Regions from separate parts of the Actinoallomurus acanthiterrae genome, predicted to be linked through region 2. Evidence: riboswitches for the same ligand, from Rfam matches in the RefSeq annotation. Region 2 holds a riboswitch; the other holds the start of a gene.
The links. Region 2 has a riboswitch for cyclic di-AMP ahead of ACYVF7_RS10095 (CHAP domain-containing protein). Riboswitches for the same ligand answer to the same signal wherever they lie in the genome.

Region 1 (5,416 bases), 1.9 Mb from region 2:
CCAGCCCGCCGGGTACTGCAGGGCCGGTTTGCCGTTGCCGTCGGTGACGACCTTCAGCCGCAGGTGGTCGCCGAGCGAGAAGTAGACCCGTCCGGACATCTTCGGGAGGACGACCGTGGTGTCTCCCGAGCCCTTCAGCGGGATCGCGTAGTCGGTGTTGCCGCCGGACCCGTTGTCCGACGCCGCGCAGGGCACGAACCTGCCGTCCGCCGTCACACGCCCCTGGGTCCCGGTCGCCGGGTCGACGCCGACGATGTACATGAAGATCGACCCGCTGGCGTACCGCCCCGTCCGGTTCACGACGGTCAGCGGCAGGCCACTGGCCGTCGCCGAGGTCCGCCGGGCACGGGCGGCGGGGGCGCACCCCGCGAGCGCTACGGCGCCGAGGGCGGCGCCGGACGCGAGGAACGACCTTCTGCCGATCATCCTGCTGTTCACGAATTCCCCTTCTTCGGAGACGACCGCGGTCAGGTGTCCAGCGAAGCGCCCGGGGAACCGTGGCGACAGGCGCTTAAGGCCCGCTTCAGGATCGGTTAATGATGCGATGAACGACCGCGCTCCGAGCGCGAAGCGGATCGCCGTACGGCGACGATGAGCGGAACGTCCGCCCGGCCGCGCACCTCGCCGCCGAGCCCGGTGGCCGCGCCGAGCCCTTGATCCCCTTCACGGCGCTGTATAGCGTCCCGGTCGGATCATGCTCCTTCCCCGCCAGACCCAAGGAGAGATGTGACAACCCTGCGCACCCTGTCCCTGACCGTCCTGGCCGCGGCCACCGCCGTGGTGACGATGGCCGGCCCCGCCCTCGCCTGCCCACCCGGCGGCGACGACGAGGACCAGACGACCAAGCCCGCCGTCCAGCAGGACGTGATCGCACATCAGATCCACGCCGCCCCGCTGCCGCCCTCCAGCGCCGTGAAGGGAGTACGCCTCGCGGCCACCCTCCCCGACGCCAAGGGCGCGATCTCCCTCGGCTTCCTGACGTACGGGCACCGGAAGGTGATGTACGTCTCCGGGCAGTTCGGCCTGAAGACCTATGACGTCACCGACCCGGCCGCGCCGAAGGCGCTCGGGACGCTGTCCATGCCGGGCATGTGGGAGACGGAGGACACCGAGGCCGACCCGCACCGCAAGCTCGTCTTCATGGCGCGCGACCCGCGCGCCTTCAACGGCAACACGCACACCGGCGAGTCCGGCGTCTACATCGTGAGCCTGGCCGACCCCGCCAAGCCGGTGCAGCTCGCGTACGAGAAGATCCCCGCCGGGCACACGACGAGCTGCGTCGACGGCTGCCGGTACCTCTGGACGGGCGGCCCGGCCAAGGCCGACTGGATGCCCGCCGACTGGGGCGGCCGCCCGGTCTGGGTCACCGACGTACGGGACCCGCGGCATCCGCGCACGTTCGCCCAGCCGATCGAGCTGGGCCGCAACGACGGGACCACGGACTACGTCCACGACATCCAGGTGGACGCGACCGGGGTGACGTGGGCGTCCGGGCGCGGCGGCATCCGCGGCTACTGGACCGAGGGACGGCACTGGGACCCCGTCCAGCGCACCATGCGCGTGGCCCGCGCCTGGGACCCGATCCCGTACGCGGGCGGCGGCATCAGCGAGACCGCGGCGCCGTCCAAGTTCATGCACAACTCGTTCCGGCCCGTCGGGTCGACCGCCGACGAGGCACCGGGCGGCGGCGACCTCATCTACGCCACCGAGGAGTCGTTCAACCCCGGCTGCGCCGACGACGGCCGGCTGGTGATCGCCTCGCTCCGCGGCTCGTACGGGGGCGAGGGCTGGCGGTCGACTCCGGACAAGCCCTTCCGCCTGCGTACGGTCGGTACCTGGAGCGTGGCGGGCCAGGAGGGCAGCCGGACGGACACCGACGACTGCTCGGCCCACTACTTCTCCGTGCACCACGGCGTCCTCGTGCAGTCCTTCTACTCGCAGGGCACCCGCTTCCTCGACGTGCGGGACCCGGCGCATCCGAAGCAGGTGGCCTACTTCCGGCCCGCGGACGCCATGTCGTGGGCGCCGTACTGGCATGACGGATACGTCTACGTCGCGGACAACACCCGCGGGATCGACGTCCTGCGACCCGACTTCCGCTGAGGAAGTGTCGGCCTGAGTGCCGTGTTCGTCACTTTTTCTGGGGTGGCGAGCACGGCACTCGACTTTTTCGCGACGCCGCCGCGCGACGGCCACGGATGGCTCCGCCGCACGTGAGAGCACCTTTTCGGGCGTTGCCCGGCCAGCGGGCAACAGTCGCAGCTACGCTCGGTGAGCAAGTGGTACCAGACTTTCGTTTCCGAACGCGTTGCCGTTGTTGCGAGAGTTCGGCTAGATTTCGCCGAGATCGGGCTGTGACCAACCTCCAACCAGGGGGTTGCAGGCCGACCGCCTAATCCCGATGACGCAGCCAGCGGCGCGGGAGCCGGGGACCCATCTGTCCCTCGGGGTGAATCCGTCACGCACGGTAGGGCTCCTCTCTGGTCCGAACCCGTCAGCTAACCCGGTAGGCGGCCTAAGGGGAGATATGGATTCGATAGGTCAGAAACTGCTCGAGGTCGCCAAAGGCCAGCTCGGTTACCACGAGAAAGCCGACGGTTACACGAAATTCGGTGACTGGTACGGCAAGCACGTCGACAAGGACTCCTCCTACACGGACGCTCCTTGGTGTGACATGTTCCTCGCGTGGGCTGCCAACAAGGCCGGCGTCGAAGACTGGACCGGGCAGTTCGCCTCCACTCCCGACCACGCCCAGTGGTTCAAGAAGCACCACGCCTGGGGCCACAAGGCCGAGCCCGGAGCGATCGTCTTCTTCTCCTGGTCGGGTGGCAAGAGCATCGGCGACATCGAGCACGTCGGCATCGTCGAGCGCGTCGACGGCCACACGCTGCACACGATCGAGGCCAACCACAACAACGCGCTGCTGCGCGCCACCCGGGACATCAGCCAGGTCGTCGGGTTCGGCTACCCCTCCAAGGTGAAGGTGAAGGCCGCCCCCGTAACCGCCCAGCAGACGGCGCAGACCGACCAGAAGTACGCTCCTAAGCACGCCGCTCCCACGCCCGCGGTCAAGGAGATCGGCCAGGACCCCCTGGCGCAGGTCGACACGCACACGGTCGCGTCGCACGACCCGGCGCCCGCGCCGACCTCCCTGCCGGACCAGCAGGCCGCCCTCACCGGGCTGCTCGCCGTCGTCCTGTTCGGCACGGTGGCCCTGGCCGTCGGCAAGTCGAAGGTCAAGGTGCCCGTCGCGGCGCCGAACGTCCGGGTCCGCAAGCGCGGCAAGCACCACCGCACGCCGGTCGAGCTGCCCGCCGAGGTCAGCGTGGCCGACCTGGATGCCGCCGACGCCGGCACCATGGTCATGCCCGTCCTGTCCGCCGAGGCCGCCGCGGTGGCCGAGGACAAGGAGTTCTGGGGCAAGATCTCGGAGCTGGAGGAGGACGTCGAGCTGGCGTTCTGGAACACCCTGCACGCGGCGGTGGCCCAGAACAGCTCCGAGTCCGAGTCCGTCCTCTCCTGAGCGAGCGCGTCCGAACGTCACACCGGTCCCCGTTTCCTCCCGATCCGGAGGGGCGGGGACCGTGTGCGTCTAGGCGCAAAGGACCAGCCCCCGCATCACCCAGAGTGACCATCCTCCGATCCCCCGGGCCATCTCCGCATGTTCCCGTTGGCCGCCCCGTCACTATCCGTTAATCTCCAGCGAGTCGTCACCGGCCGAGAGACGGCCGGACCGCCGAATCGCCCGTCGCGTCAGCCGACGCGCCGGGGAACCGGGGACCCACTCGCGGAGCCACGGGGCACCTTCCCGCCTTCGCATCCGGGGTGAATCCGCGCCCGTCACCGACGGTGCGCGGTAGGGCTTCTCTTCCGTCCGAACCCGTCAGCTAACCCGGTAGGCGGCCTGAGGAGAGGAGCACTGGATGGCGTCATCGCACCCCGCGGACAGCCGCGATCCCCATCATCCCGGGAAGGGCACGGCCCGCCGTACGACCGCCGTGACCGTGGCCCTCGTCGTCGCCGGGCTCGCATCGCCCGCGCTGGCGGACACCGCCCGGCCCAGTACCCGCATCGACGCGCTCCGGCAGCGCGCCGACCAGCTGAACAACCAGTTGGAGCAGCTCACCGAGCAGTACAACGGCCTCAAGGTACGGCTGGAGCAGGCCCAGCGGGCGGCCGTCGTCGCCGGCCAGACCTCCGCCCGGGCCGCGCAGGCGCTCAAGGCCATCCAGCACAAGGTCGGCCGGCTCGTCGCGATGCGCTACATGAGCGGCACCAACGACGACACGCCGACCCTCCTCGCCGCCTCCGACCCGCGCGCCGTCCTCGACCGGGCCGCGACCCTGCACTACTTCACGCAGCAGGACGACACCGAGATCCGGCAGCTGACCCACGCCATTCAGAACGCCCAGTGGACCGGCCAGGACGCCCGGGAGCGCGCCGCGCAGGCGGCCCGGCTCAGGGTCCAGCTCGCCCGGCAGCGCGCGGCCATCAAGCGCGACCTGGAGAAGGTCCGCAAGCCGCTGTTGCAGGACGCCGTCGAGCGCGCCGGCAAGGGCGAGAAGGTGCCGACCATCCCCGGCGGCCCCGGCAAGGCGGTCGGCGCCGTACGGGCCGCGCTGTCGCAGCTCGGCGTGCCGTACGTCTGGGGCGGCGCGGCGCCCGGCCGGGGGTTCGACTGCTCCGGCCTGACCATGTGGGCCTACAAGCAGGTCGGCGTCAACCTGCCGCACTACGGCGGCGACCAGTGGAACGCCGGCGTCCACGTCTCCCGGGACCAGCTCGAGCCCGGCGACCTGGTGTTCTTCTACTCCGACATCCACCACATGGGGATGTACCTCGGCGACGGGAAGTTCGTCCACGCGCCGCACACCGGCGACCACGTCCGCGTCGCGGACCTGTCGACCCGCCCGTTCGCCGGCGCCGTCCGCGTCGTGTGACGGCCGCCGCCCCCAGGGCGGGTCGCGGCTTCCCGATGCGATGGACCCGGGCGGCCGTACGGCCCCGGACGGATCGCTCCCGCCACCTCGCGGATGCGGAACGTCCCGGCGGCCGTACGGTCCGGGCTCGCTACCTCCCGACGCGGAACGTCCCGGCGGACGTGCGATCGGGGCGGATCAGTCGCGCTACTTCCCGATGCGGTACATCTCGGCGACCATGAACGCGAGGTCGAGCGCCTGGCCGCGGTTGAGCCGGGGGTCGCAGGCGGTCTCGTACCGCTGGTGCAGGTCGTCCTCGACGATGTCGTGGCCGCCACCGACACACTCGGTGACGTCGTCGCCGGTGAACTCGATGTGCACGCCGCCCGGGTGGGTGCCGAGCGCCCGGTGCACCTCGAAGAAGCCGGCGACCTCGTCCATCACGTCGTCGAACCGGCGGGTCTTGTACCCGCTCTCCGCCTCGAAGGTGTTGCCGT
Region 2 (5,416 bases):
GCCGGGAGGCGATGGAGCTCCCGTCGGACTGGGACAGGGCGTGCAGCACGCCCGCTTCGGTGTCGAGGGTCCACACCGCGCCGCCGCCGACGACCGGCGATCCCTTGATGGCGGCTCGCGCGGTCCAGACCCGGCGCAGGTCGCCACCGGAGGAGACATCGACGCGCTGCAGGCCGTTCTCACAGGGCAGGAACGCGGAGAAGCCGGACCGGGCCATCCCGCCGAAGGCGACGCAGCCGGGCAGGGAGGCGCGCTGGCCGCCGATCCCCCCGAGGTCGCGCGCGTCGAGCAGGTAGATGTCGCCCGTCTTGCCGGCGATGAGCACCCGCCCGCCCGGGAGCAGAAGGGGGCCCGTCGAGCCGAGATCCTGGTCCTCGCTGTTCTCCGAGCCCCAGTTCTTCGGCGCGAAGTACGACAGGCGGCGGGACAGGTCGGGGGACAGCCGCAGCACCGAGTCGCTGCCGTCGTAGGCCCCGCCGACGCTCGCGCCGTTCCCCACGGCGACATAGACGTCGCCGGACGCGCCGATGGCCGGGCCGGACGGCGCCCAGATGCCGCCCATCCGGCTGGTCGGAACGGCGTACGAGGCGACCGGGCCGTGGCCGTCGGTCCGGGACGCGGCGACGTAGCCGAGGTAGTTCCCGCAGTCGCCGGCGAGGCCGCCGAACGGCACGTACACCCGGCCGCCGGCGACCGCGAGGGCGCCGCGCTGCTGTTCCGCCGTACGGTCGCGGCCGGCCGCGACGTCGAGGCCGCGCGTGAACCGCACGCCGCCGTCGGCGGCGTTCAGCGCCACCAGGGTGTGCTGCGCGCCGGTGGTCTCGGTCGCGACGAACACGGTGCGCGTCGTGGCGTCGTACGCCGGCGTCCCCGTGATCCCGAGCGGGTCGATGTTCCCGCAGGGCAGCGTCGACTGCCGCACGGGCGTGCCCAGGTGCCGCTTCCAGACCTGCCGCCCCGTCGCCAGGTCGAGCGCGTAGACGGTGTCGTTCTCCGTGCCGACGTACGCGGTGCCGCCGACGACGACCGGCTGCCCGTACACCGCGCCGTCGAGCCGCGCGGTCCAGGCGTCCGCGAGCGTACGTGGTGCGGGGAAGCCGGCGGCGTACCCGGAGCGGTCGTTCGACCCGTGGTACGTCGGCCAGGACACGGCCGTACGCGCCGGCGCCGAGGCGCTCCCGGCGATGCGGCTCGGCGACGGTGAACGGGCGTCCGCTCTCGACTCGTCGCCGGAGCCGCATGCCGCGGCGGCGGTGAGGACGATGAGCGCTACACCGTACGCGATCCTGCTCATGGCCCATTCTCACCACAGCCGGTCGTCCGCAGAGGGCGTTCGGCCATCGTGTCGCGGATAACGCGCATCCCGAGCGCGATCGCGGCGCCCGCCGCGGCGCCGGCGGCCACGTCGCCGGGATAGTGCGCGCCGGTGTAGAGCCGCGAGTACGCGACCACCGCCGCCAGGCACGCGACCGGAACACCCACGCGCCATGGCGCCTCGCACATCAGCGTGGTGCCGAACGCCGCCGCGGCCGCGCTGTGCCCCGAAGGGAAACCGGGACTGTCGGGAACCCGCCCCGGCCGCCGGTGCGACGAGGCCGGCGGGCGGCGCCGGTCGAAGACCCACATGCGCGCCACGTTGGCGGCCACTCCGGCCACCGTCATCGCCGCGACCGCCCGTCCCGCGGCCCGCCGCGACCGCCGGTCGCCACCGGCCGCCAGCAGCGCCGCGATCAGCCACCAGATCAGCAGTTGATCCGCGGCCCGCGAGGCCCGCGGCATGACCTCGTCCAGGACTCCGCCGCCGGCGGATGTCACCATCCGCAGCAGGCGCTCGTCGGCCCGGCGCCACCACCGCACTCCGGTCCTCCCATCGCTCGGCCTCCACCAGGTAATGAGGTGGGGCTTACCCGGAGTACGCGCCGACTACCGGGACGGGGTCACCGGAGGTAGTCCGGGTAGCCGTACCCGACGACCTCGGAGACGGGGCGGACGCGAATCTTGACGGCCTCGTCGGTGTTGCCCTCGACGGTCTCGATCGTCCCGTCGTGATCGTCCTTGACCACGAGACCGACGTGTTCGATGCCGTCGACGGTCTTGTCGCCCGAGAAGGAGAAGAAGACGACGGCGCCGGGTCTCGGGGCGGCGCCCCACCGGCCCCGTTGCTGGAACCACTGGGCGTGGGTGTGCGTGAACGCGTCGACTCCGATGCCCGGCGCGCCGGCCCGCGCGCCGACCCAGGAGACGAACATGTCGCACCAACTGGCGTCGGCGTAGTCGCTGATCTTCCCGCCGTACCGCTGGGCGCCCGTCTGGGCGGCCGGGGTGGACATGAACCACTGGTTGAACTTCGTGCCCCCGGCGGCGTCCGCCGTCGTGCCGACCTGCGAGAGCGCGACCTTCAGCACGTCGGTGGCGGACGCCGTCTGGAGGTGACCCTTCAGCACGATCATGTGCCTGAGCACGGTGTCCAGGTCCGGGACCGGGTTGTGGTCGGCCGCCGCGGAGGCGGGGATACGGGAGTACGGGGCCGCACTCACGGACAGCTCGGTGGCCACGGCGGCGCCGACGATGGTGATACCGGCGATCGCGGCCTTGAGCGCCGCGCGCTTCAGCCCGGACGGAGGGGGATGTCGAGCGGACACAGGGGTGCTCCTTCGGCTTCCATGCCGCTTACCGGGTTAGCTGACGGGTTCGGGCGTGGAAGCTGCCCTACGGCACGATGTGCCGATTCACCCCGATGACTTGGTGGGTCCCCGGCTCCGCGAGGTGCGGACTCAGCGGGCGCTCGCTCGTGCGAGCGGCTCGTACAACAGCGTAAGTCACGCGTCAGGGCGCCACCGCTTCGGCGAGCGCGCGGAAGATGAGTGCGGTCGAGGTGGCGCCGGGGTCCTGGTGGCCTTGGCTGCGGGGCCCGAGGTAGGAGGCGCGGCCCTTGCGGGCGATCATGGGGATGGTGGCGCGCATGCCCGCTTCCGCGGCGTCCGCGGCGGCGGAGGCGGACGCGCCGAGGGCGGCTCCGCCGCGCACGGCCTTCTCGAACGCTTCCACCGCCGGACCGAAGGCATCGATCATGGTCTTGTCCCCGGGGCGGGCGGCACCCAGTTTCTGCACCGCTTCCAGGCCCGCCCGCAGCGCTTCGAGCAATTGTTCGGCGGTCACGCTCGGTTCGGTGAGTTGCCTGCCGATGGCGCGGAACGCCATCCCGTACAGGGGGCCCGCCGCACCGCCGACGCTCGACGCCAACGCGGTACCGGTTTTAGTGAGAATTTCCCCTATCGTGCCGAATTCTTTGCCATTGAGCGTGCTTTGCACGACGGAGAAGCCGCGCTGCATGTTGACGCCATGATCGGCGTCGCCGATGGCCGCGTCCAGCCGGGTGAGATAGTCGGCATCGCGGTATATCGCCGCGGTGATCCCCTGCACCCACGCCAAGGTCGTCTCGATGTCCATTTCGCTGTCCAAGGCGGTGAGTCTGGTGACATCGTTACCGACCAGGCTAAGGGTCACGGCAACCGGATGGCCGGGCGGCACCGAAGAAGGTGACCGCGGAAGCGGCAGCCCAGGGACGCTCGTCGACCCTGTGATCAGAAGCCGGTTCATGGATGCTGAACCGAGTTCGCAGACCCCGAAGTCCGACCGCCGTCCCGACATCTCGGCCGACGACGGTCCCGTAAGAGCGCAGGGGAGTTGCGGCCCGGCGTCTGTCTCGCATGCTGAGCGCGGATGGAATCCGCGGGCCGTTCGCTATTGCTGAACCGAATTCAGAGTTCTAGATTGATGTTCATAACAACTTGCCGATCGTCCCTCACCCCCGATGTCCGGTGGGGCGGTCGAGCCGCTGCGGAAGATCGGCAGCGGATGATCTCCTGCTCCCGGCAACGACGACAGGCGGCAGGCCGGCGGCCATTTCATCGATGGCGATCAGGGATATGCCCTTTCCGGCCAGAGGAGATCGGGTGATCTGCTGACGTGGAGAGGAAATGGGAACAGCCGCAACGTGCCGGCCGGTGGGGAACCTGCCGACGGAGATGACGAGTTTCATCGGCCGCGAGCGCGAACTCGCGGAGGTGAAGCGGCTCCTGGGCGCCGGCCGTCTGGTGACGCTGACCGGCGTCGGCGGCGTGGGCAAGACCCGCTTGGCGTTGAGCGCCGCGACCGACGCCCGGCGGGCGTTCCCCGACGGGGTGTGGCTGGTCGACCTGGTCGCGTCGGAGACGCCGAAGTCACCCGTACGGATGGTCGCGGAGACACTCGGCCTCCGGAACGTCGAGGACCCGGCCGGGTTGGCGCGGCGTCTCGCCGGAAAACGGATGCTGCTCGTGCTGGACAACTGCGAGCACCTGATCGACGAGTGTGCGGTCCTGGTGGGGGACCTCCTGTGCCAGACGACCGACGTGCGGATCCTGGCGACCAGCCGGCAACTTCTCCGCGCCAACGGGGAGCACGTCCTGGAAGTGCCGTCGCTTCCCGTGCCGGAGAGCGATGCGGCGTCGGCGGACACGGTGCTGCGGTACGCGGCGGTGCGCCTGTTCGGTGAGCGGGCGTCGGCCGTCGTGCCGGAGTTCGCCGTCTGCGACGAGAATGCCGCGGCGGTGACGAGGCTTTGTCATCGGCTGGACGGCCTCCCGCTCGCGATCGAGTTCGCGGCGCTGCGGCTGCGGATCCTGTCGGTGGAGCAGATCGTCGATCGGCTGGACCAGTTCTTCCGGCTCCTCCGCTGCGACTCTCCGGTCGTGAGTCCGCGCCAGAAGTCGTTGCGCGGGCTGATCGACTGGAGCTACGACCTGTGCTCGGCCGAGGAACGGACGCTGTGGGCCCGGCTATCGGTCTTCTCCGGCGCGTGCGATCTGGAGACGGCGGAACAGGTATGTGACGACGGCATCCTCGCCGACGCCGTCCTGGAGGCGGCGGCCGGCCTGGTGGAGAAGTCGATCCTCGGCAGGGAGCCCGACGGCTCCCGGACGCGGTACCGGCTGCTGACGGCACTGCGCCGGTACGGGCAGGACCGGCTGGTCGAGTCGGGTGAGGAGCAGGCCGTACGGCGGCGGCACCGCGAGTGGTACCGGGACCTCGCCGAGCAGGCCGGAGCCGAGTGGTTCGGCCCTCATCAGGTCGAATGGCTCGATCGGATGGCCGGCGAAGAGGCCGAGTGGGTCGCCGCGCTGGAGTCCTGTCTGGACGAGCCGGGCGAGGAGCGGACCGCCCTGGAGATGGCCGCCGCGTTGGGGAGCCATCCGCTGTCGTTCTCCTCGCTGGGCGACGGCCACCGCCTGCTGCAGCGGGCCCTCGCCGCAGACCCTTCTCCCAGTACCGCACGGGCCAGGACGTTGTGGGCCGACGCCTGGCTGTGCCTGCGGCGCGGCGACCTCCCGGCGGCGGCGCCGCTGCTGGAAGAGTGCCGCGACCTCGCCGAGCG

Region 1: another riboswitch for cyclic di-AMP. It lies ahead of ACYVF7_RS19015 (CHAP domain-containing protein); the one in region 2 lies ahead of ACYVF7_RS10095 (CHAP domain-containing protein).

Annotation. Positions count from the first base shown of each region.
Region 1 covers NZ_BAAHCO010000001.1:3,910,795-3,916,210, reverse strand. The annotation lists gene ACYVF7_RS19025 (glycoside hydrolase family 64 protein) at 1-426, opposite strand, end outside; gene ACYVF7_RS19020 (LVIVD repeat-containing protein) at 727-2,103, shown strand; cyclic di-AMP (ydaO/yuaA leader) riboswitch at 2,380-2,529, shown strand; gene ACYVF7_RS19015 (CHAP domain-containing protein) at 2,528-3,523, shown strand; cyclic di-AMP (ydaO/yuaA leader) riboswitch at 3,725-3,919, shown strand; gene ACYVF7_RS19010 (C40 family peptidase) at 3,924-4,940, shown strand; gene ACYVF7_RS19005 (class II 3-deoxy-7-phosphoheptulonate synthase) at 5,127-5,416, opposite strand, start outside.
Region 2 covers NZ_BAAHCO010000001.1:2,039,177-2,044,592, forward strand. The annotation lists gene ACYVF7_RS10085 (outer membrane protein assembly factor BamB family protein) at 1-1,294, opposite strand, end outside; gene ACYVF7_RS10090 (phosphatase PAP2 family protein) at 1,291-1,857, opposite strand; gene ACYVF7_RS10095 (CHAP domain-containing protein) at 1,938-2,642, opposite strand; cyclic di-AMP (ydaO/yuaA leader) riboswitch at 2,654-2,790, opposite strand; gene dhaL (dihydroxyacetone kinase subunit DhaL) at 2,827-3,462, opposite strand; gene ACYVF7_RS10105 (ATP-binding protein) at 4,029-5,416, shown strand, end outside.